Regions from separate parts of the Nesterenkonia lutea genome, predicted to be linked through region 2. Evidence: riboswitches for the same ligand, from Rfam matches in the RefSeq annotation. Region 2 holds a riboswitch; each other region holds the start of a gene.
What was found. A riboswitch is a leader RNA that binds a small molecule or an ion and turns the genes downstream of it on or off. The one in region 2 is predicted to bind S-adenosylmethionine.
Positions count from the first base shown of each region.

Region 1 (6,367 bases), 540 kb from region 2:
CGGGGACGCCAAGGGCCCCGTGGCAGGTGCCGCCGTCGACGCGGCCGCACGCGCCGAGGAAGCCGCCAAGAAGATCGGCGGCCCCGCTGAGAAGGCTGCGAGCCAGACCTCCGAGAAGGTCAACGAGAAGGCGGGGGGAGCCGGGCAGAAGTCAGACTCCTCCTCCGGTGGGTCTTCCACGCAGGGATCCTCCACCGGCAGTTCCGGCAGCGGTTCAGGCTCCTCCACAGGCGGCTCCGGCTCCGGATCCTCCACAGGCGGCAGCGGCCCCGCGACAGGCGGCTCCGGCAGCGGTTCAGGCTCCTCCACGGGCGGATCAGGCAGCGGACCCTCCACGGGCGGCTCAGGCTCCGGCTCGAACAACGGCTCCGGCCCCTCCCGCAGCTGAGACTCCGCGCTGACGAGCGCAGCTGGCCGTGGGGCCGCCCTGGACTGCATGGGGTCGGCTCCACGGCCTACCTATATCCTGAGAGTTATGCCGCCTGAGACCTCCGACGCCCGCCTGATCATCGACACGCTCTCGACCCAGCCGATGAACGAGCATGCCGAGGTGCCGCGGCACGACCAGCTGATTCGGAAGGCGCTGCGCTGGCGCCGAGTGGAGCTTCGGCCCGTGGGCGAGCGCAGTCTCGTCTTCGTCTTCGGCGGGGTCGTGGTCGGCGGCATGGACGCCACTGTCACCACGCTGGTCAGCGCTCATGCCCGGAGGATCACCGCGGACCCGACGCTGCTGCGTCGGCATCTGGAGATCCAGGACATCGCTGTGGCACAGGACCCGCGGGCCGCCGAAGACGAGCCCGGCTCCGCGGAGGAATCTTCCCCGGGAGCCTCTGCCGCGGTCACGCTCAGCAGCAGCGTCCGTGTCTTCGTCGTCGGTGACCGGGTGTGCGCGGCGCTGCTTCTGCTTCCCGCCATGGTCCTGGGCGACGGACGCTCGACCCTGCGTGAACTCATCGCACGAGACTCGCAGGCGCGCGGCAGGCACGTTCTGCTCGCCGCGCCTCCGACGCAGGCGACACAGCCCACCCTCCACGAACAGCCGGAGGAGCTCGCCCGGGTTCCCGAGGCGCAGGAGCTGGTGCGCCTGGGAGACTCGCTGGAGATGCGCACGGGAGGCCTGAGCGTCGACGTGACCGAAGCGATCCACGAATCGCTGCATGAACTGGCCGTGGAGGCCGTGGCCGCCGTGCCGGGGCTCAACGCGGCCGCCGTCGACCTCGAGATCCCCGACCTGGGGTCTGCCGACGGAGCCTTCGTCCGGGCAGTTCTGCCTGACGCAGACATCAGTCCCGCGCACTTCCCCGCCTACGGCGACTCCCGTGACGTCGCAGGGGCCATCGCTGAGGAGATCCTGCTTCGTGCATCACGATAATCTGAGCCCCATGAGAGTGGAGACCCAGCCCGGGCAGACCGAGGCCGACCGGCGAGCTCGCCCAGCACTTGAGCTCGACGCGGAGCCGCAGGCCCTCGAGACGTTCATCGCCGAGCAGCTCGAACCGGCCTTCGATCAGCTGCACCGCTGGCAGAACATCATGGACCACGAGATGCTTCTCCACCGCGCCGCCCGGCGCAAGAAGATGACGATCACCAAGATCAACGATTCGAACGTCCTCTTCTTCCTCGCCGGGATGGTGGTCGGCGGGATGGACACTGTGGTGACCTCCCTCGTCAGCCACCAGGCCCGCCGAGTCTCCGCCTCCAAGGCCATGACGAAGAAGTACCTGCAGGCGGCCGAGGTCCCGACCCCCAGGGGCCGGGCGATCAATCCCACCGAGTTCAGCCGCGCCGTGCAGCATCTGAAGAAGTCCGGCGGGCCGGTGACGGTCAAACCCTCCGCTGGGCGCGCAGGCCGCGGCATCACCACCGCTGTGACCACGAAGGAGCAGCTGCGCCAGGCGTGGACCTCGGCGATGGCGGCACGCTCGGCCACCTCGAGCGCGCGGTACGTGATCATGGTGGAGGAGCACCGGCCCGGCCTGGACATCCGCGCCTATGTGGTCGGCGAGACGGTGGTCGCCGCCGTCGCCCGCGTCCCGTTCTACGTCATCGGCGACGGACTCAGCACTGTGGGAGAACTCGCCGCCGCGGAGCTCGAGCGGCGCCGGCCCAACGCTTACCTCTCCGCCCGGCAGCCCCGAGTCACCGACGCGTTCCTCGCTCCGATGGGGATCACGATGCAGACCGTTCCGGAGCGCGGCGCGCTGCAGCTCCTGACCCCGACGGCAGACACCGCTCGAGGCGGAGGGCTCGCCGTCGATGTCCTGGAGCTGCTCAGCGATGAGCTCCGAGACCTCGCCGCAGACGGGCTCCTGGCTGTTCCCGGCCTGGGCGCGGGGGCGGTGGACATGCTCGCACCGGATCTGGGAAGTGCGGCGGAGGCCGTGGTGCTGGACGTGAACCCCTATGCGAACCTCATGCAGTTCCACTACCCGGCCTATGGCACGGCTCGGCGGGTCAACGATCCGATCATCGACCAGCTGCTGCACCGCGCCTCGCGCTGACCGGCCGGGCACGACCACGCTCTTTGTGTCGTTTTGTCTCACCCAATGAAATCAATTTTGATCAGATTCTGGGCCTGTGCGTATCCTGGTGGACGTACCATCCCGAGCGGCCGAGAGATCTGGCTCGTCGACGCCGCAGCAACCCGGGTATGGGCACCTTGATCAGGTGCCTGTTCGCCGGGTGCTACCGCCAGGATCGATGGGAGTATTCCTCTGATGATTTCGCCTGCCTCCACCCTGACCGAGGACGACGTGACGGCACCCGGTGCTGCCACCGGCTCCAGTGCCCCCGCCTCCGGCTCCGGCGCGGCATCGACCGGCCGACCCGGCTACACCTCGCTCGATGTTCGACTCGACGGCGTCGGTCGCTCCTTCGGTGAGCACACCGTGCTGCGCGATGTCAGTCTCACCGTCGCTCCCGGCGAGGTGCTGGCCATCCTCGGGTCCTCGGGCTGCGGGAAGTCGACTCTGCTGCGCGCCGTCGGAGGTCTCGACACCGGCAGCACCGGTCAGATCCTGATCGACGGATCACCGGTGCAGCGCTATGACGAGCGCACCGCCGTCGGCTTCCAGGAGCCGCGCCTGCTGCCCTGGCGCTCGATCTATAAGAACGTGAGTCTCGGCCTGCCGCGCAGCCTGTCCAAGGCCGAGGGGCGCGAACGCGTGGATGAGCTGCTGGAACTGGTAGGGCTTCGCGACCGGGCCTCGCTGCGGCCGCGGGAGATCTCAGGGGGCATGGCCCAGCGCGCCTCACTGGCGCGGGCACTGGCTCGGCGTCCCGGCGTGCTGCTCCTCGATGAGCCCTTCGGCGCCCTGGACGCCCTCACGCGGCTGAAGATGCAGGACCTGCTGCTCGACCTCCATGCACAGACCGGCACCACTGTGCTGCTGGTCACCCACGACGTGGACGAGGCGCTCCAGCTCGCGGACCGGGTCCTGCTGCTCGGCCGGAATCCGCAGGATCCCGCAGCAGCCGAAGGTGCGACGATCGCGCGGCTGTTGGAAGTGCCGGGAACCCGCCCCCGAGACCGCGCCTCCGCAGAGCTCGCTGCCCTGCGCGGGGAGCTGTTCTCCGGCCTCGGCGTGGACTCCCACACCCACTGACCTCCGCACCGTCGCCGTCGCCGTCTGGAGCCTCTCCGCACGCCGAGGGCCGCAGGTCGATCCGAGCAGCCCGCCGGCCCGCCCTGGGGCGGATGCGCGCGGCGGCACCCCGCTCGCTGAAGCCCAACCCTGAACATAACCACTGAAGCTTCATCCGAAGCTGCACCGTTGAAGAACCGAAAGGCGCTCCATGCCCAGCACCACCGCTTCCCACTCGTTCGGCACTTCCCGCGGCTCGGCCACGAAGGCCGTCTCGGTCGCCGCCGCCGTCGCCCTGCTCGCCACCGCCTGCGGCAGCGATGGCGGCGAGGACGAGCAGCTCGAGACGCTGAACATCGACTTCGCCACCTACAACCCGCTGAGCCTGATCATCCTGGAGAACGGCTGGCTGGAGGAGGAGCTGGAGGAACTCGACGTGGACGTCAAATGGGTCCAGTCCCAGGGCTCGAACGTCGCCAATGAGAACCTCCGGGCCGAGAACATCCACGTGGGCTCCACCGCCGGATCCGCGGCGCTGCTCAACCGCGCGGTCGGCGCGGACACTCACACGATCATGATCGAGAATCAGCCTGAGTGGTCTGCCCTGGTCATCAACGAGGATTCGGACATCGAATCGGTGGAGGATCTCGAGGGTGCATCGATCGCGGCCACGCCGGCGACGGACCCCTACTTCTTCATGGCTCGCTCCCTGCAGGAGGCGGGACTCAGCGTGGACGACGTGGAGATCCAGGCCCTGCAGCATGCCGACGGACGCCAGGCGCTGGCCAACGGCGACGTCGACGCCTGGGCCGGCCTCGATCCCATCATGGCCGGAGCAGAGGCCGACGGCGCCGAGCTGCTCTACCGCAACGTCGACTTCAACACCTACTCGGTGGTCAACGCGACCGGTGACTTCGTGGAGAACCACCCCGACATCGCCCAGATCGTGGTCAACGTCTACGAGCAGGCGCGTGAATGGGCCACCGAGAACCCCGAGGGCACTGCAGAGATCCTCGCGGAGTACGCCGGGATCGAGCCGGAGATCGCCGAGGCCGTCATCACCGAGCGCACGAACTTCGACATCGATCCGGTGCCCGGCGATGACGTCTACGCCGCGATGGAGGCCGCCGGACCGTTCTTCGTGGAGAACGGCGACGTGGACAGCCAGGATGACGTGGACGAGGCGCTGGAGTCGCTGTTCCATCCCGAGTTCGCCGAGAACCGCGAAGCAACCGACGCCGAGGGCACCGAGGACGCCGCAGACGAGGCTGACATCGAGGAGACCGAAGAGTGACAGACACCCTCTACGTCACGGGTGCCTCGGTGCCCGATGCCACCCCGAAGCCCCCGAGACGCCGCAACCGGCTCACCAGGAAGGTGCCGGGAGGCGGACTGCTGATCGGCGCCGTCGTCCCGGTGCTGCTGCTGGGTCTGTGGTGGCTGGCCACCGATGTCACCGGCACCTTCAGCCAGGTGCAGCTGCCCGCACCGCAGGCGGTGTTCAGCGCCGGGCTGGGACTCTTCGAATCGGGCGAGCTCTTCGAGCACATGGCGATCTCTCTGCAGCGCGTGCTGCTGGGCTTCGCCATCGGCGCCGTCCTGGGACTGGCGCTGGGGGCGCTTCTGGGTCTCTCCTCCATCGCCGACGGCCTGCTGCATCCCACAGTGGGCGCGTTCCGGGCAGTGCCGTCCCTGGCCTGGGTGCCGCTGCTGCTGCTCTGGGTCGGCATCGATGAGGATTCAAAGGTCATCCTGATCGCCATCGGCGCGTTCTTCCCGGTGTTCACCGCGATCCACTCCGCGCTGCGCCATGTGGACGCTCAGCTGGTCGAGGCCGGGCGCGCCTTCGGCTTCCACGGAGTGCGGCTGCTGGGGACGGTGCAGCTTCCCGCCGTGGTGCCCAGCGTGTTCTCCGGTCTCCGGCTCGCACTGGCCCAGGCGTGGCTGTTCCTGGTGGCCGCCGAGCTGCTGGCCTCCTCCGAGGGTCTCGGATTCCTGCTCACCGAGTCCCAGAACAACGGGCGCACGGACCGGCTGCTGCTGGCCATCGTGCTGCTCGCCCTGCTGGGCAAGCTCACCGATACGCTGCTCGGCCTGCTCGAGCGCAAGGCGCTGAAGACCTGGGCCTGACCCTCCGCTCCCCCGCGCCGGCCGCGCTTTACCAGGGCTTGCGCGTTCTACCAGCCGAACCTCGGCCCGGTAGATCGCGCAAGCCCCGGTATTCTGCGCACTAGAAGGGCCGGTCAGCTCTTCCGGCGCAGCTGGAACTGGGCTCCGTGGTGCTCTGCGGGCAGGTGATCGCCAGCGCCGAAGAGCTTGTTGCGCAGGGTGCCCTCGGTGTACTCGGTCTTGTACCGGCCAAGCTTCTGCAGCTCGGGCACCACATGCTCCACCACGTCCTCGAAGGTGCCCGGAGTGATGTGATACGCGAGGTTGAACCCGTCCACGTCGGTCTCCTCCTGCCACTCGATGAGCTGCTGCGCCGCCGAGGCCCCGCCACCGACGATGACCGGGCCGAATCCGCCGACGCCGACCCATTCGGCCAGCTGCCGGACGGTCCAGGCCTCGTCCTCCCGGCCGGAGGCCTTCTGGAAGGTCTCCACGGTGGACTGGATGGCGTTGGACTCCACATCCCCGATCGGCTGGTCCAGGTCGAACTGGCTCAGATCGATCCCCATCCAGCCCGACATCAGCACCAGTCCGCCCTCGGCATCGATGTATTGAGCCAGATCCTCGTACTTGGCCTGCGCGGCGGCGTCGTCGCGACCCGTGACGATGGTCTG
Region 1 is NZ_JADBED010000001.1:2,222,970-2,229,336, forward strand. It holds gene H4W27_RS10145 (hypothetical protein) at 1-388, shown strand, start outside; gene H4W27_RS10150 (hypothetical protein) at 476-1,372, shown strand; gene H4W27_RS10155 (ATP-binding protein) at 1,383-2,501, shown strand; SAM riboswitch class I at 2,596-2,707, shown strand; gene H4W27_RS10160 (ABC transporter ATP-binding protein) at 2,718-3,605, shown strand; gene H4W27_RS10165 (aliphatic sulfonate ABC transporter substrate-binding protein) at 3,796-4,878, shown strand; gene H4W27_RS10170 (ABC transporter permease) at 4,875-5,714, shown strand; gene H4W27_RS10175 (LLM class flavin-dependent oxidoreductase) at 5,828-6,367, opposite strand, start outside.
Region 1: another riboswitch for S-adenosylmethionine. It lies ahead of H4W27_RS10160 (ABC transporter ATP-binding protein); the one in region 2 lies ahead of H4W27_RS07720 (LLM class flavin-dependent oxidoreductase).

Region 2 (6,367 bases):
TCAGGCGCGGATCGACAAGGACATAGGCGGTGTCCACCACCAGGTTCGCGATGACGTAGATGAGCGCCACCAGGATCACGACGCCGCAGACCACCGGCAGGTCTCGACCATTGACGGCGTCGACCAGCACTCCGCCCAGGCCGGGCCGGGAGAAGACGTTCTCCGCGATCACGGCCCCGGAGAACAGCGAGCCGATGGCCCAGCCGGTCAGGGTGAGCCCGGGCAGCAGCGCGTGGCGCAGCACGTGCCGGATCCGCACGCCGGCATCGCTCATCCCGCGTGCCCGCGCCGTGAGGACGAAGGGCTCGTCCAGGGTGCGTTCGAACTCAGTGCGCATGGTCTGACCCAGGAAGCCGGCCAGCGGGATGCCCAGGGTCAGCGCGGGCAGCACCAGTCCCAAGAGCCCCTCTCCCCCGACCACCGGGAACACTCCCAGGCCCAGGGCGAAGACCACCAGCAGGATGATGCCCAGCCAGTACTGCGGCAGGGCGGCCGCGGCGGCTTCGAATCCGGAGAACAGCCGGGACACCCAGCCCACGCGACGCGCGGTGAGCACCAGCAGGACCAGCGCCACGACCCACGCGACCGCCAGAGAGGAGAAGGTCAGGATGACGGTGGGCGCGATCTGATCGCCGATGACCGTGGTGACCGGCTGCAGCAGTTGGTAGGAGACGCCGAGGTCCCCGCGGAGCAGGCCGCCCAGGAAGTTCAGGTACTGGAGGAGCAGCGGGTCGGTGAAGCCGAACATCTCATTGATCGGAGCCAGCTCCTCGGCTGAGCGTTCCTGGACCTGGCCGGTCTGCTGGTTCAACAGCATCGTGGCTCGGTCCCCCGGAAGCAGCACCTGCATGAGGAAAGTGAGAGACGCAGCAGCCCAGACGACGACGGCGGCGCCGCCCATTTTGCGCAGGAGCAGGCTGAGGATCAGCGTGGGACGCGTGCGCGGGCGCGGCGATGATGGAATCGGCGGCACGGGGGTGGCCTCGAGCGGTTCCGTGAACACGTTGGAGGGAGTCAGGGTCATGCGTCAGCCCTCTTCTTCTGTGATGGATTCATCAGCGACAGATTCATCAGCGGCGGATTCATCTGTGCCGGATTCTTCGGTGACGAAATAGGCGTCGTGGAAGACCGGGCCACCCTGGGACTCCTCGAGCCAGACGCCGCTGAGCTCCTCAGAGACGGCGATGGTGTTGGTCTGGGTGTAGAGCCCGATGGCGGGGGCGAGCTCGCTGAGCTCGTACTGCGCCTGGGAGAAGTGCTCGGTGACCTCCTCCGATGTCGGGGCCTGCAGCGCCTGTTGGATCGTGGAGAAGACTCCCTGATCTGCCAGGAACGTGGTGTTCGCGCCGTTGGGCGCCTCTTCGGTGCCCGGGCGGTAGTTGATGTTGAGGATGCCGGCATGCGGGCTGGTCCAATAACCGACCTGCGCGTCATAGGCGTCCGGGCCGGAGAAGGCTCCCGAGGAGTTCTCCGAGGGGGTGAGCGGGCGCAGCTGGATGTCGAAGCCGGCGGCGCGCGCCTGCTCCTGGAAGTTCTGGATCGCGGTGTTCCCGTCGGGGGTGACGATGGTGTTCAACCCGTAGGTGAACAGCACCTCCAGGCGTTCCCCGTCCTTGATCCGCGTGCCGTCCTCGGCACGTTCGGTCCAGCCGGCCTCGTCCAGGAGCTCATTGGCACGGTGAAGATCAAAGGGGTACTCGGTGGCCGCGTCGACGTCGTAACCCGGGGTGCTCTGGGACAGATACCCGCTGGGTTCGAAGGGGACCGTGCCCAGGAACGCCGACTCGATGTTGGCTTCCCGATCGGTGGCGAAGCTCAATGCCTGGCGGACCTGCTGATCGGCGAAGACGCCCTTCTCAGTGTTGAGGTTGATCACCACGGGCCGGCCCGGAGTGATGTACTGCTCGAAGTCGAAACGCTCCTTGACCTCGGCGATGTTCACCGCAGGGACCTCCCCGATCACGTCGCTCTCCTCGGAGAGCAGCGAGCCGTAGCGCGAGGTGTTGTCCGGGATGAAGCTCCACCGGATCCCCTCCACATAGGCCGGACCCTGGTGCTTCGCGTTCGCAGGGGCGGAGTTGTAGTCCTCATTGCGGGCGAACTCGAGGTACTGGCCGCTCTCCCAGGCCTGCACGGTGAAGGGACCCGAGCCGATGGGGGCTCTGCAGTTCTCCTCATCGCTGCGGGTCTCCAGTGCGGTGGGCGACTGAATGCCGAAATAGGACTGGGACAAGGTGGAGAGGAAGGGCGAGAACGGGGCGGAGAGCTGGATCTCGACGGTGTGCTCATCCACTGCGGTGGCTTCTTCATAGAAGCCGCCCAGGTGTGCGGCGGCGGTGCCGTTGCCGCCGTCGAGCCAGTAGTCGAAGTTGTGCGCCACGGCCTGGCCGTTGACGGGTGTGCCGTCGGTGAAGGAGACGTCTTCGCGCAGATCCAGCGTCCAGACCAGCTGATCCTCGGAGACCTCCCAGTCGGTGGCGAGCCAGGGGACGATCTCGCCCTCGTCATCCTGAGAGACGAGGGAGTCCAGGATCTGGCGCGCGGTGAAGTTCTCCTGGATCCACCCGCCGAAGACGCACTTGGGCTCTTGGAGGTGCCCGTATTCGATGATGCCGCCGGACTGGGGATCGTCAGTGGACTGCCGGTCCGCGACCTGTTCGGTGCTGACCAGGCCGGAGGTGCCGCTGCATGCGGTGAGTACGGCTGCGCTGAGGAGCGCTGCTGCACCCATGGGAAGTCTGGATCTCCACTTGTTTTTGGGTGCGTTCGGGGAGGGCGGGGTGGTCATGGTGCTCCTTCTCGGAGTGGTTCAGACGGGAGGAATGGTGGTGCGCGAGGCTCAGACGGTGGCGGGGACCGCGGCGAATGCTCCGCGGTAGCGGGCGCCCGGGTGGGTCTCGGGCAGCCGGTCGCGACCGAAGAGCTTCTGCCGCAGCGTGCCCGGGGTGTATTCGCGCTGGGCGAGGCCTCGCTCGCGCAGGACGGGCAGCACCTTGTCGGCGAACTCCTGGAAGGATCCGGGGATCACCCAGTTGACGACGTTCACGCCGTCCACGCCGGCGGCCTGCCACAGTTCCAGCTGATCGGCGATCTGCTCAGGCGTGCCGACGATCCGGTTGTTGCGGTTGGAGCGCCAGGCGATGTCGGCTACCAGAGGTTCACGGTCGGTGATCGTCTTGGACGCCCACTCGGTGAACCCACGCCGGGTGTTGGTCTGCACGTCCTTCAGCGGCGTCTCGGGTGGGTAGACGCGTCCGTCCGGGTCCACCAGGGCCGCGTGCGCGAGGTAGCCGTCCAGCGAGACGTATTCTTCGGCTTCCTTGAGCTTCCGCTGAGCTTCTTCCTCGGTGTCTCCGATGATGAAGCTCAGGCCCTGGAAGAACTTGATATCCCCCGCTGCGCGTCCGGCTTCCACGGCGCGAGCGCGGGTGTCCTCGATCTGGAACCTCGCCGCCTCTGCGTTCGGAGCCCCCAGGAAGACAGCTTCGGCGTTGCGGGCGGCGAAGTCGCGACCCGAGGCGGAAGAGCCGGCCTGGAAGAGGACGGGGGTGCGCTGCGGCGACGGCGAGGGAAGATGCGGGCCCTCCACCGAATAGCGTTCGCCCTGGTGGTAGATCTTGTGCACCTTGTCAGGGTCCGAGTACTGGGATCCCGCACGATCCTTGATCACTGCGTCGTCCTCCCAGGAGCCTTCCCAGAGCTTGTAGGTCACATCGACGTACTCATCGGCCCAGCGGTAGCGCTCGGAGTGCTCGGTGAGTCGAGGCATGCCGTAGTTGCGGGAGCCGTTGTCCTGCATCCCGGTGACGATGTTCCAGGCGATCCGACCCTTGGAGATGTGGTCCAGCGTGGAGATCTGCCGGGCGAACTGGAACGGATGCGACTGGAAGACGTTGGATGTGGTGGCCAGACCGATGTTCTCGGTCACCACGGCCAGGGCGCCCAGCAGCACGGTCGGATCGTTGGACGGGATCTGCAGCCCCTCGTTGAGGTACACCGAGTAGTCCGCGTCGGAGTCGCCGTAGTGGCCCGAGACATCGGCGAAGAACATCGCGTCGAACTTCGCCTCCTCCAGGATCTTGGCCAGGTTGATCCAGGTGTCCACGTCGGTGAACTCCGTCTGCTGCGCATCCTCGCGGCGCCACTGGCCGTGGTGGATGTGACTGTTCGTGTTCATCACGAAGGCATTGAAGTGCAGCGGGGCGCGTGCCGGAGTCTGCTCGGGCATGAAGTGTCCACGTCTCTCTCTGACCGTGGCGCTCCTGGGCCGCTCCGCTGAGAGAGCTGCCGCAGGGGCACCGTACTTGCCCGGGACGGTGTTGACACCGGGCCGAATCATCACCTGGAGCACCCCACTACGGTGAGAGGGTTGCTGTCCGGACAGCCAGGGCTGTCGTCCGGATCTCGTGATTCTGTAGCTCAGCCTAGAGAGTGATCCGCCTGATCACAAGTGGTGAACATAGTTGTTAACATAAAGTGACACATTGCATCATCTTTCGACACAGGGACTCTCCTCTGCGGCTCCACGACCGCGCGAATCGCGCCCACCTGCTCCGGCGGTTCGAAGAGGATCTCGACCCCCGCTGGCTCGTCAGAAACCCGATGTCAGACCACCTCGATTTAAACCTCAATGCTAGGCAGCTGCCACATGTGCGACTTCCCTTAACACCGCCACTTCACCTAGGTTCGAACATATATAGGGCAACAGTCGACAACGGAGTGATGCGCGTGAGCCTGTCCAACACCGATCCGTCACAGTTCAAACACACAGCAGATCCTGAGCAGAATACTCCGCTCTACGGCGCCACGCTGGGCCAAGCCGTGCGGCGGTTCTTCGGCAAGTACGCGCATTTCAAGGGGTACGCCTCGCGCAGCGAATACTGGTGGGTACAGCTCTTCACGAACGTCGTCAGCGGGCTGATCGCGATCCCCTACCTGCGCACATATGATCCTGCGCTGGGCTACTTCGACCTGACTCAGGGCACCGGAAACGTCGAGGGACTCGTCCTCATGAGCGCGCTCGCGGCTTTCATCTGGGGCGTCGTGACGGTCCTTCCGATGCTTGCCCTTAGCTGGCGAAGGCTGCACGACGCAGGACTCCCAGGACCTATGTACTTCCTGTGGCTGATCCCCTTCATCGGCCCGATCATCGTGCTGGTCCTGATGATCCTGCCGACTCGGCCTGAGAAGCACATCCATGCCTGGGAGTACCCGACGGAACCATCGGCCGAGGCACAGAATGTAGGACGTCCCCTCCCCTAGGCTCTCTTCTTCGTCAGTGCGGCCTCACGATTCCAGCAGCCGCTTCCGTTCGGTCTCCACGTCATAGTCCGCCGCGGGCCAGCGCAGGTTCAGATCCGCGAACGCCGCGATGAGCAGCTCCTGCACCGCCAGTCGGGAGTACCACTTGCGGTCTGCGCCGATCACATGCCAGGGCGCGTGGTCGGCGTCGGTGGCTTCCAGCAGATACGCGTGGATCGACTGGTAGAGGGAGAACTGAGCGCGGGAATCGGCGTCGGAGGGGTCGTACTTCCAGTGCTTCTCCTCGCGGTCCAGCCGGGAGATCAGCCGATCCAGCTGCTCCTCCGGGGAGACATGCAGCATGACCTTGATGATCACGAACCCCTGACGAACCAGTTCAAGCTCGAAGAGCTTCAGCGCCTCAGTGCGGCGCTCCAGCTCCTCCGTGCTCTCGCTGCCGGTGATGGTGGGAACCAGCACGTCCTCGTAGTGCGAGCGGTCAAAGACTCCCACATGCCCTGGCCGCGGGAGCCTGCGGATCACGCGCTCCAGGTAGTGCTCGCCGTTCTCCTCGGGGGTGGGCTTGCCGAACCCGGCCACCTCCACGCCCATGGGGTCCATGGAGCTGACCACCTGCTTGACCACTCCACCTTTGCCGGCGGCATCCATGCCCTGCAGGATCAGCAGCACGCGCGGTCCGCGGGCCAGGCCGCTGAGGGCGCTCTCCACCTCGGGAGAGAACAGCTCCTCGCGGCGGGCCTTCTCCTGCGGGGAGCGGCGCGGCACCCGGGCGGCGATCGCCTTGGCCACCTCCCGCTGCTCGGCCTCCGGGGCGGAGACCACGTGGGCCCACATGAGCTCCTGCAGATCAGCCAGCATCTCGGCGCGTTCGGCGAGCGCGTCCTCGCCGTCGTCCTTCTTGCCCTTGAAGCCCACCTTCTTGCGAGTCGGTGCGTCGGGGAGGCTGAACGGGGAGGCGAACTGGCTGACCCGCCAGAGGCTGCGGGGGTCGCCCTCGAACGGGGTCTTCTTCGCACCCTTGGGCCCCCGCACACCGGTCAGCGAAACATCGAGAGGGGCGGGGTTCTGATCATTCTTGGGCAAGGCGTCTCCTTGTGGCGAGTGG
Region 2 is NZ_JADBED010000001.1:1,686,475-1,692,841, forward strand. It holds gene H4W27_RS07710 (ABC transporter permease) at 1-1,024, opposite strand, end outside; gene H4W27_RS07715 (ABC transporter substrate-binding protein) at 1,028-2,731, opposite strand; gene H4W27_RS07720 (LLM class flavin-dependent oxidoreductase) at 2,840-4,228, opposite strand; SAM riboswitch class IV at 4,296-4,412, opposite strand; gene H4W27_RS07725 (DUF805 domain-containing protein) at 4,729-5,262, shown strand; gene H4W27_RS07730 (PPK2 family polyphosphate kinase) at 5,287-6,345, opposite strand.

Region 3 (6,367 bases), 1.2 Mb from region 2:
CGGCCGCGACAGGACGACCGTGACATAGGGGTCCTCCCGATCCAGTCGGAAGGCGGTCCTCTCCCCGGAGACCCGCCGCGCCGCAGCCTCAGCAGAGACGGCGGACTCCCCACGGGCCAGTTCGCGGGCGGCGACCCTCGCGCCCTCCTCCAGAGAGACCTGAGCGGCGCCCTGCATCGCGAAGGAGAGCACGAGCAGCAGGACCAGGATCACGCCGGGCAGCGCGAGCGCGAACTCCGCACTGATGGAGCCCCGCTCGGCAGCAGAGCTCGGGTGCGCAGCAACGTCCCGGCGGGTGCAGAGCGGCTCAGAAGGACAACGCACGTTCGACGATGCCGGTCAGCAGCCCGCGGGCGGTGTCAGAGCTCAGCACGGCCACCAGCAGCCCGGCGAACCCCACGGCGGCGAGCATGACAATGCCATATTCAGCGGTGGCGAGGCCTTCTTCCTCCTGATGGAGCTGCTGCATCGAATACCCGGGCACCTGCGGACGGGTTTGCGCTGATGTCGTCTCCGTGATCGTGACTTCCATGACTGTGCCTTCCGTGACGGTCGCCCGGCGCTCGGGATATTCGAGCTTCAGAGAAGCGGGATTCGAGACTCCGTGAGCCTGACGACTGATGACCGCTGCTGACTGCAGGTGATCACCAGTCTCCGGTGATCGATCAGCGATTCCGACGGACAGCGCGACGCTGTGGAGAGGGGTGATGCAGACCGCGGAACAGTCAGCGTTGGGGAAGACCACCGGAGGGCCGGTGTGGGATTCGCGGCTTCACGCAGCCCGTTCAGGTTCTCCTGCGGCGTGTGAGTCAAGGAGCTGCCACGGATAGGAAAGCGTGCCGAGCAGCTCATAGCCGCCGACCCACTGTTCCTTGCGCGGAAGCGGGTTGTGCGAGGAGATGGTTCTGGCGTTGCGCCAGTGCCGGTCCAGCAGCTTGCTCACCGACGTGCTGGATGCTCCCGTGGCATCGAAGATTGACGTGGTGGCTTCCAGGACCAGTGGAATGGCCACCACCTGAGCCTGGTAGACCGAGAGGTTCGCTCGATCAGCGGCAGCTTCGGCAGCTTCGGCACCTTCGGCACCGTGCCGTGCCTGCCAAGCGCGCTCCAGGTCTGCCGCTGCGTCCAGCACGGAGGCCTGCACTGCCTTCACCTTCGCGGAGGCGCGACCGATGACGGCCTGGTTCAGCGGGTCAGACGCGGGGGTGACCCCGGCGGGCGCCCCCAGGGGTCGGCGGGTGCTGGACTGGATGTGGGTCACGATGTCATCCACCGCGCGGCGGCCGATCCCGGCAAGCACCGCGAGCAGGTGCAGCTGGTAGAAGCCGATCATGTGCGTGATGGGACGCTGGTCTGCCGCGTGGACCGTCAGATGTGCCTCCTCGACCGGCACCTGGTCGAAGGTGGTGGTCCCGGTGCCGGTGAGTCGCTGCCCAAAACCATCCCAGTCGTCGATGCGCACCAGCCCGGGGGCATCGGTCCTGACCGGGAAGCTCGCGAACTCTTCCCCGTAGCGGGTGGTGACGTTGACCCAGTCCGCGAACAGGGTGCCGGTGCTGTAGTACTTCTTGCCGTCGAGTCGCAGCGTCCCATCGGCGTGACGGCTCAGAGTGGTGGTCTGCTTCTCCCAGCTTTCAATGCCCTGTTCGCTCTGGGCGTTGCCGATGATCGCGCGATGCTCCACGGCCTGATTCGACCAGAAGGCCCTCTCCGCGGAATCGCCGCTGCTCAGGTGGGCTTCCAGGAACGCGAAGTGGCCGCGCCACAGGTGCGCCACGTGCGGGTCAGACTGGGCGAGGTCGATGAGCAGCCGGAACAGGGTCTGCGCCGGGACGCCTTCTCCTCCGAGATGGCGAGGGACTCGCAGGGCGCCGAAGCCGGCGTGCCGCAGCCACTCGACCTGTTCGAACGGAAGGATCCGTCCTTGTTCACGCTCGAGGGCGCCCTGCGCGATCCGGTGGAAGACCTCGGCGTAGCGTTCATGGAGTTCCGGGTAGCCCGGGGCGGCGTCGGTGTGCAGGTCTGGGTGATGAAGTGTCATGGTGATCCTCAAGTGAAGGGTTCGGGGCCGGCGGGGATCGCTCAGGCTGGGGTCAGGCGCGCGCCGAAGGGTGCGGCCGGGAGCTTCAGGTTGGAGGGATCCAGGTAGCGGCTCGAGGGGTGTGTGCTGTGGGGGCCGGGTCCTGCGCCGAGCAGGCGCTCGCGGAGGGTCTGGCCGGGCGTGTATTCGGTCCGGGCGAGGCCTCGTCGCTGGAGCACCGGGACGACCAGTTCCACGAAGTCCCTGATGGTGCCGAAGCTGATCTGATTGCCGATGTTGAAGCCATCAAGACCAGACTCGTGAGCCCAGTGAGTCAGCGCATCCGCAGCCTGAGCCCCGGTGCCCACCACGCGGAGACCGTTTCTGGCTCGTCCACCGGCCCCGGCTGAACCGCGAAGGTCCTTGACCCGCTGGCCCTCGCGCCACCCGCGGATGAGGATCTCGTGACCGGGGTCTCGGCGACGGATGATGTCAGCGACGAGCTCCTCGTGCGGATACCTTTCCAGGCCCGGGATGCGCCCGTTCTTCTGCAGGGCGGCCCAGTCGCTGCGGCAACGGTCGATCTCCGCGGCCTTCGCGTGGGCCTGTTCCTCGGTGGGTGCCACGATGACCTGGGCCGCGGCCAGGAAGCGCAACTGATCCGGATCTCGTCCTGAAGCGGCGGCGTGCGACTTGATGGTCTCCACATTGGCCCGGATCGCCTCCGGTGAGTTCCCACCCAGGAACACCACCTCGGCATGTCTGCCGGCGAATGCCATCCCGGTCAGGGAGCTCCCCGCCTGGAAGATCACCGGCAGGCGCTGCGGGGACGGTGCCACCAGATGTGGCCCACGCACCGAGAAGTGACGGCCCTTGTGGTCGATGTAGCGCACCTTGTCCGGGTCTGCCCAGGTGCGAGTCTGGGTGTCACCCAGGACCGCGTCGGAGTCCCAGGATCCCAGGAGCAGCTTGTAGACCACGTCGAGGAATTCGTCCGCGATCTCATAGCGCGTGTCGTGCTGGACCTGGTCCGGGAGTCCGAAGTTCTGCGCCGCGTTCTTCAGGTACGAGGTCACCACATTCCAGGCGATCCGCCCTTCGGAGAGCGCGTCCAGGGTCGCGAGGCGACGAGCGAAGGCGAACGGCGGCTCGTAGGTGGTGGAGAAGGTGGCGGCGAGCCCCAGGTGATCGGTGGATTCTGCCAGTGCGCCGAGGAGGATCAGCGGGTCCAGAGCAGGTATCTGGTACCCCTGGCTCACCGGGCTGCGCAGCCCGTCCTCGGCGCTGTCGTAGGCGCCGACCACATCGGCGAGGAACAGCTGGTCGAATCGACCCTGCTCGAGAATGCCGCCCAGCTCCCGCCAGAAGGACAGACTGTCGACGCCGTGGCGCCGGTCCTCAGGGTGAGTCCACGTTCCGGGCGAGAGGTGCACCACCGAGCCCATCTCGAAGAGGCTCAGTATCAGCGGACGGTCATGACGAGTCATACATTCCTGCCTTTCTCCATCGGTCCTGGCGGGAGCACCGTATCGACGTGAATGTTCACGACTTGGGTTGCTGCGACGTCACTGAGCCAGATCTCTCAGTCGCTCTTGATGGTTGATACAGCTACGAGACTAAGCCCGCGGAGGCGCTTTGTCACATATTAAGAATTAAATGTTCATATAACATTTTTAGGGGCTTGGAGTGGCTCAGTCGCGAGGGAGAAGGTTCTCTCGCCCGCCGGAGACCCACGCGGGATCGAAGCTGCGATCACCGTGGACCCGTCCCGCGAGAGCATCAAGCTCCCCCGAGATCTCACCGGTGAGCTCCAGCTGCGCGGCCCCGCGCTGCAGCTCGTCCCAGTGCGACGCAGACCGGGTCCCAGGAATGGGGGAGATCGCGACGCCGCGAGCCTGGGCCTGCTGGTAGAGCCAGGCGATGGCGAGGCCGGCGGTGGGCAGCTGGAGACGCTGCGCGTTCAGGCGCAGTTCACCGGCCAGCGCGTGGTTGTGCTCCAGGTTCTCCGGCCTGAACCAGGGAAAGGACCTGCGTGCGTCCTCCGCGGGCAGAGCCTGGGCGTCGAAGTGGTCGGTGAGGAGACCTCGGCCCACGGGTGAATAGGGGACGAACCCGATGCCGAGCTCCGCGCAGGCCGGCAGGACATATTCCTCGACGTCGCGGGCGAAGAGGCTCCATTCGCTCTGCACGGCGGTGAGGGGGTGCACTGCATGTGCCCTCCGGATCTCCTCAGCCGTGGCCTCGGAGAGTCCGATCCGCCTCACCTTGCCAGCGGTGACCAGGTCGCTCAGCGCGCCCACACTCTCCTCGATCGGAGTCTGCGGGTCGACTCGGTGCAGGTAGTACAGATCAACGTAGTCGGTGCCCAGACGCGCGAGGCTCAGGTCGATCTGTTCTCTGATGTAGGCGGCATCTCCCCGCGCCCGGCGTCTGCCGACCCCTGCGCCCTTCTCGATGCCGACCTTCGTGGCGAGGACGAACTGCTCCCGGCGGTTCCGCAGGAACTCACCGACCAGACGCTCACTCTCGCCATCGCCATAGATGTTGGCCGTGTCGAGGAATGTGATGCCGCGATCGGCCACATGCTCCAATATCTCCTGAGCCCCCGCGTCGGTGACGGATCCGTAGGCTCCGGCGAGGGACATTGCACCGTAGCCCAGTGACGAGACCTCCAATGCATGGCGGCCGTCTCCCAGGGTGATGGAACGTAGCGTCATCGATGAATCCTTCTGCTGTTCGGGGCTGCTGTTCGGGCTGTTCGAGCTGTTCTGCGGGGCCGCACCTCGGGGCAGGAGCCCTCGGCGCCGTTCATCGACGCATGACCTTGCGTGCCGCCCAGTTGCCCACCAGCTGGAGCGACTGGACGAAGACGATCACCACGATGACCGCCAGCCAGGTGACCTCCGGGCGGAACCTGTTGTAGCCCTCGACGATGGCGAAGTTGCCGATGCCGCCGCCGCCGATGATCCCTGCCAGAGCCGACATGTCGGTGAGCGCGATGATCACAAAGGTATACCCCAGGATCAGCGGGCCCAGCGCCTCCGGCAGCAGCACGGTGAGGATGATGCGCCGCCGGGAGGCGCCCATGGCGCGGGCGGCCTCGATCACGCCGGGATCGATGGAGACCAGGTTCTGCTCCACGATCCGCGCGATCGCGAAGGTGGAGGCCCAGATCATGACGAAGATCACCGCGTCATTTCCGATCCCGGAGCCGATCACGAAGATGGTGACCGGCTGCAGCGCCGCGATAAGAATGACGAACGGCACCGGACGGATCAGGTTCACGATGAAGTTCATCGCCATCCAGGCAGGCTTGTTCGAGAGGAGTCCGCCCTCTCGCGTGGTGTACAGCGTGAGTCCGATGGCGAGTCCGATCAGCCCGCCGAGCAGGAACGCCCACGCCACCATATAGATGGTGTCGAAGATGGCCTCAACCAGCTCGGGCCCGTAATAGCTCCAGTCCAGAGCCTGGTATGTGTCGATCACGCGTCCACCTCCTGCACTTCCCCGGCGGCGTCGAGCGCCGCGACGAAGGCTCTCACTGCTTCGGGATCACCTTCCACGGCCAGGGTCAGCAGTCCATAGGAGGCGTTCTTGGTGGTGCTCATGCCTCCATGAACGATCTCGAACGAGACTCCATGGGACGCGGCCTCTCCCAGCACCGCGCTGACCGCGCCTGCGTCATGCAGCGAGACCACGATGAGTCGTCCGGAGCTGTGGCGACGAATCCATTCCACCTCCTCGACCGAGGGACGGTTCTTCAAGGCCGCACCGACGAAGCTGGCATCCTTCGTCTCGCGCGGACTGGAGAAGACGTCATAGACGAGCCCTGTCTCGACGATTCGCCCGTTGTCCATCACTGCGACTCGGTCAGCGATGGACCTGATGACCTCCATCTCATGGGTGATGGCCACGATCGTGATGCCCAGCTCTTCATTGGCTCGACGCAGAAGTCTCAGCACCTCGCCGGTGGTGTTGGGGTCCAGCGCCGAGGTGGACTCGTCTGCCAGCAGAATGTCCGGCTTAGCGGCCAGGGCGCGGGCGATGCCCACCCGCTGCTTCTGACCGCCCGAGAGCTGCTCGGGGTGCTGATCTGCCTTCTCGCTCAGACCCACAAAGTCCAGCAGCTCCTCAACCCGAGCGTCCCGGTCGGACTTCTTCCAACCGGCCACCTTCAACGGATACGCCACATTGCCGGCGACGTTTCTGGAGTGGAAGAGGTTGAACTGCTGGAAGACCATGCCGATGCGGGATCTCACCTTGGCCAGCTGGCCTTCCCGCATCGCAGAGATCTCCTGGTCCAGCACGTGGATCGAACCGGCGGTGGGACGCTCGAGTCCGTTGATG
Region 3 is NZ_JADBED010000001.1:2,852,252-2,858,618, forward strand. It holds gene H4W27_RS13015 (TadE family type IV pilus minor pilin) at 1-324, opposite strand, end outside; gene H4W27_RS13020 (DUF4244 domain-containing protein) at 308-532, opposite strand; gene H4W27_RS13025 (acyl-CoA dehydrogenase family protein) at 773-2,041, opposite strand; gene H4W27_RS13030 (NtaA/DmoA family FMN-dependent monooxygenase) at 2,083-3,507, opposite strand; SAM riboswitch class I at 3,521-3,622, opposite strand; gene H4W27_RS13035 (aldo/keto reductase) at 3,712-4,737, opposite strand; gene H4W27_RS13040 (methionine ABC transporter permease) at 4,829-5,506, opposite strand; gene H4W27_RS13045 (methionine ABC transporter ATP-binding protein) at 5,503-6,367, opposite strand, start outside.
Region 3: another riboswitch for S-adenosylmethionine. It lies ahead of H4W27_RS13030 (NtaA/DmoA family FMN-dependent monooxygenase); the one in region 2 lies ahead of H4W27_RS07720 (LLM class flavin-dependent oxidoreductase).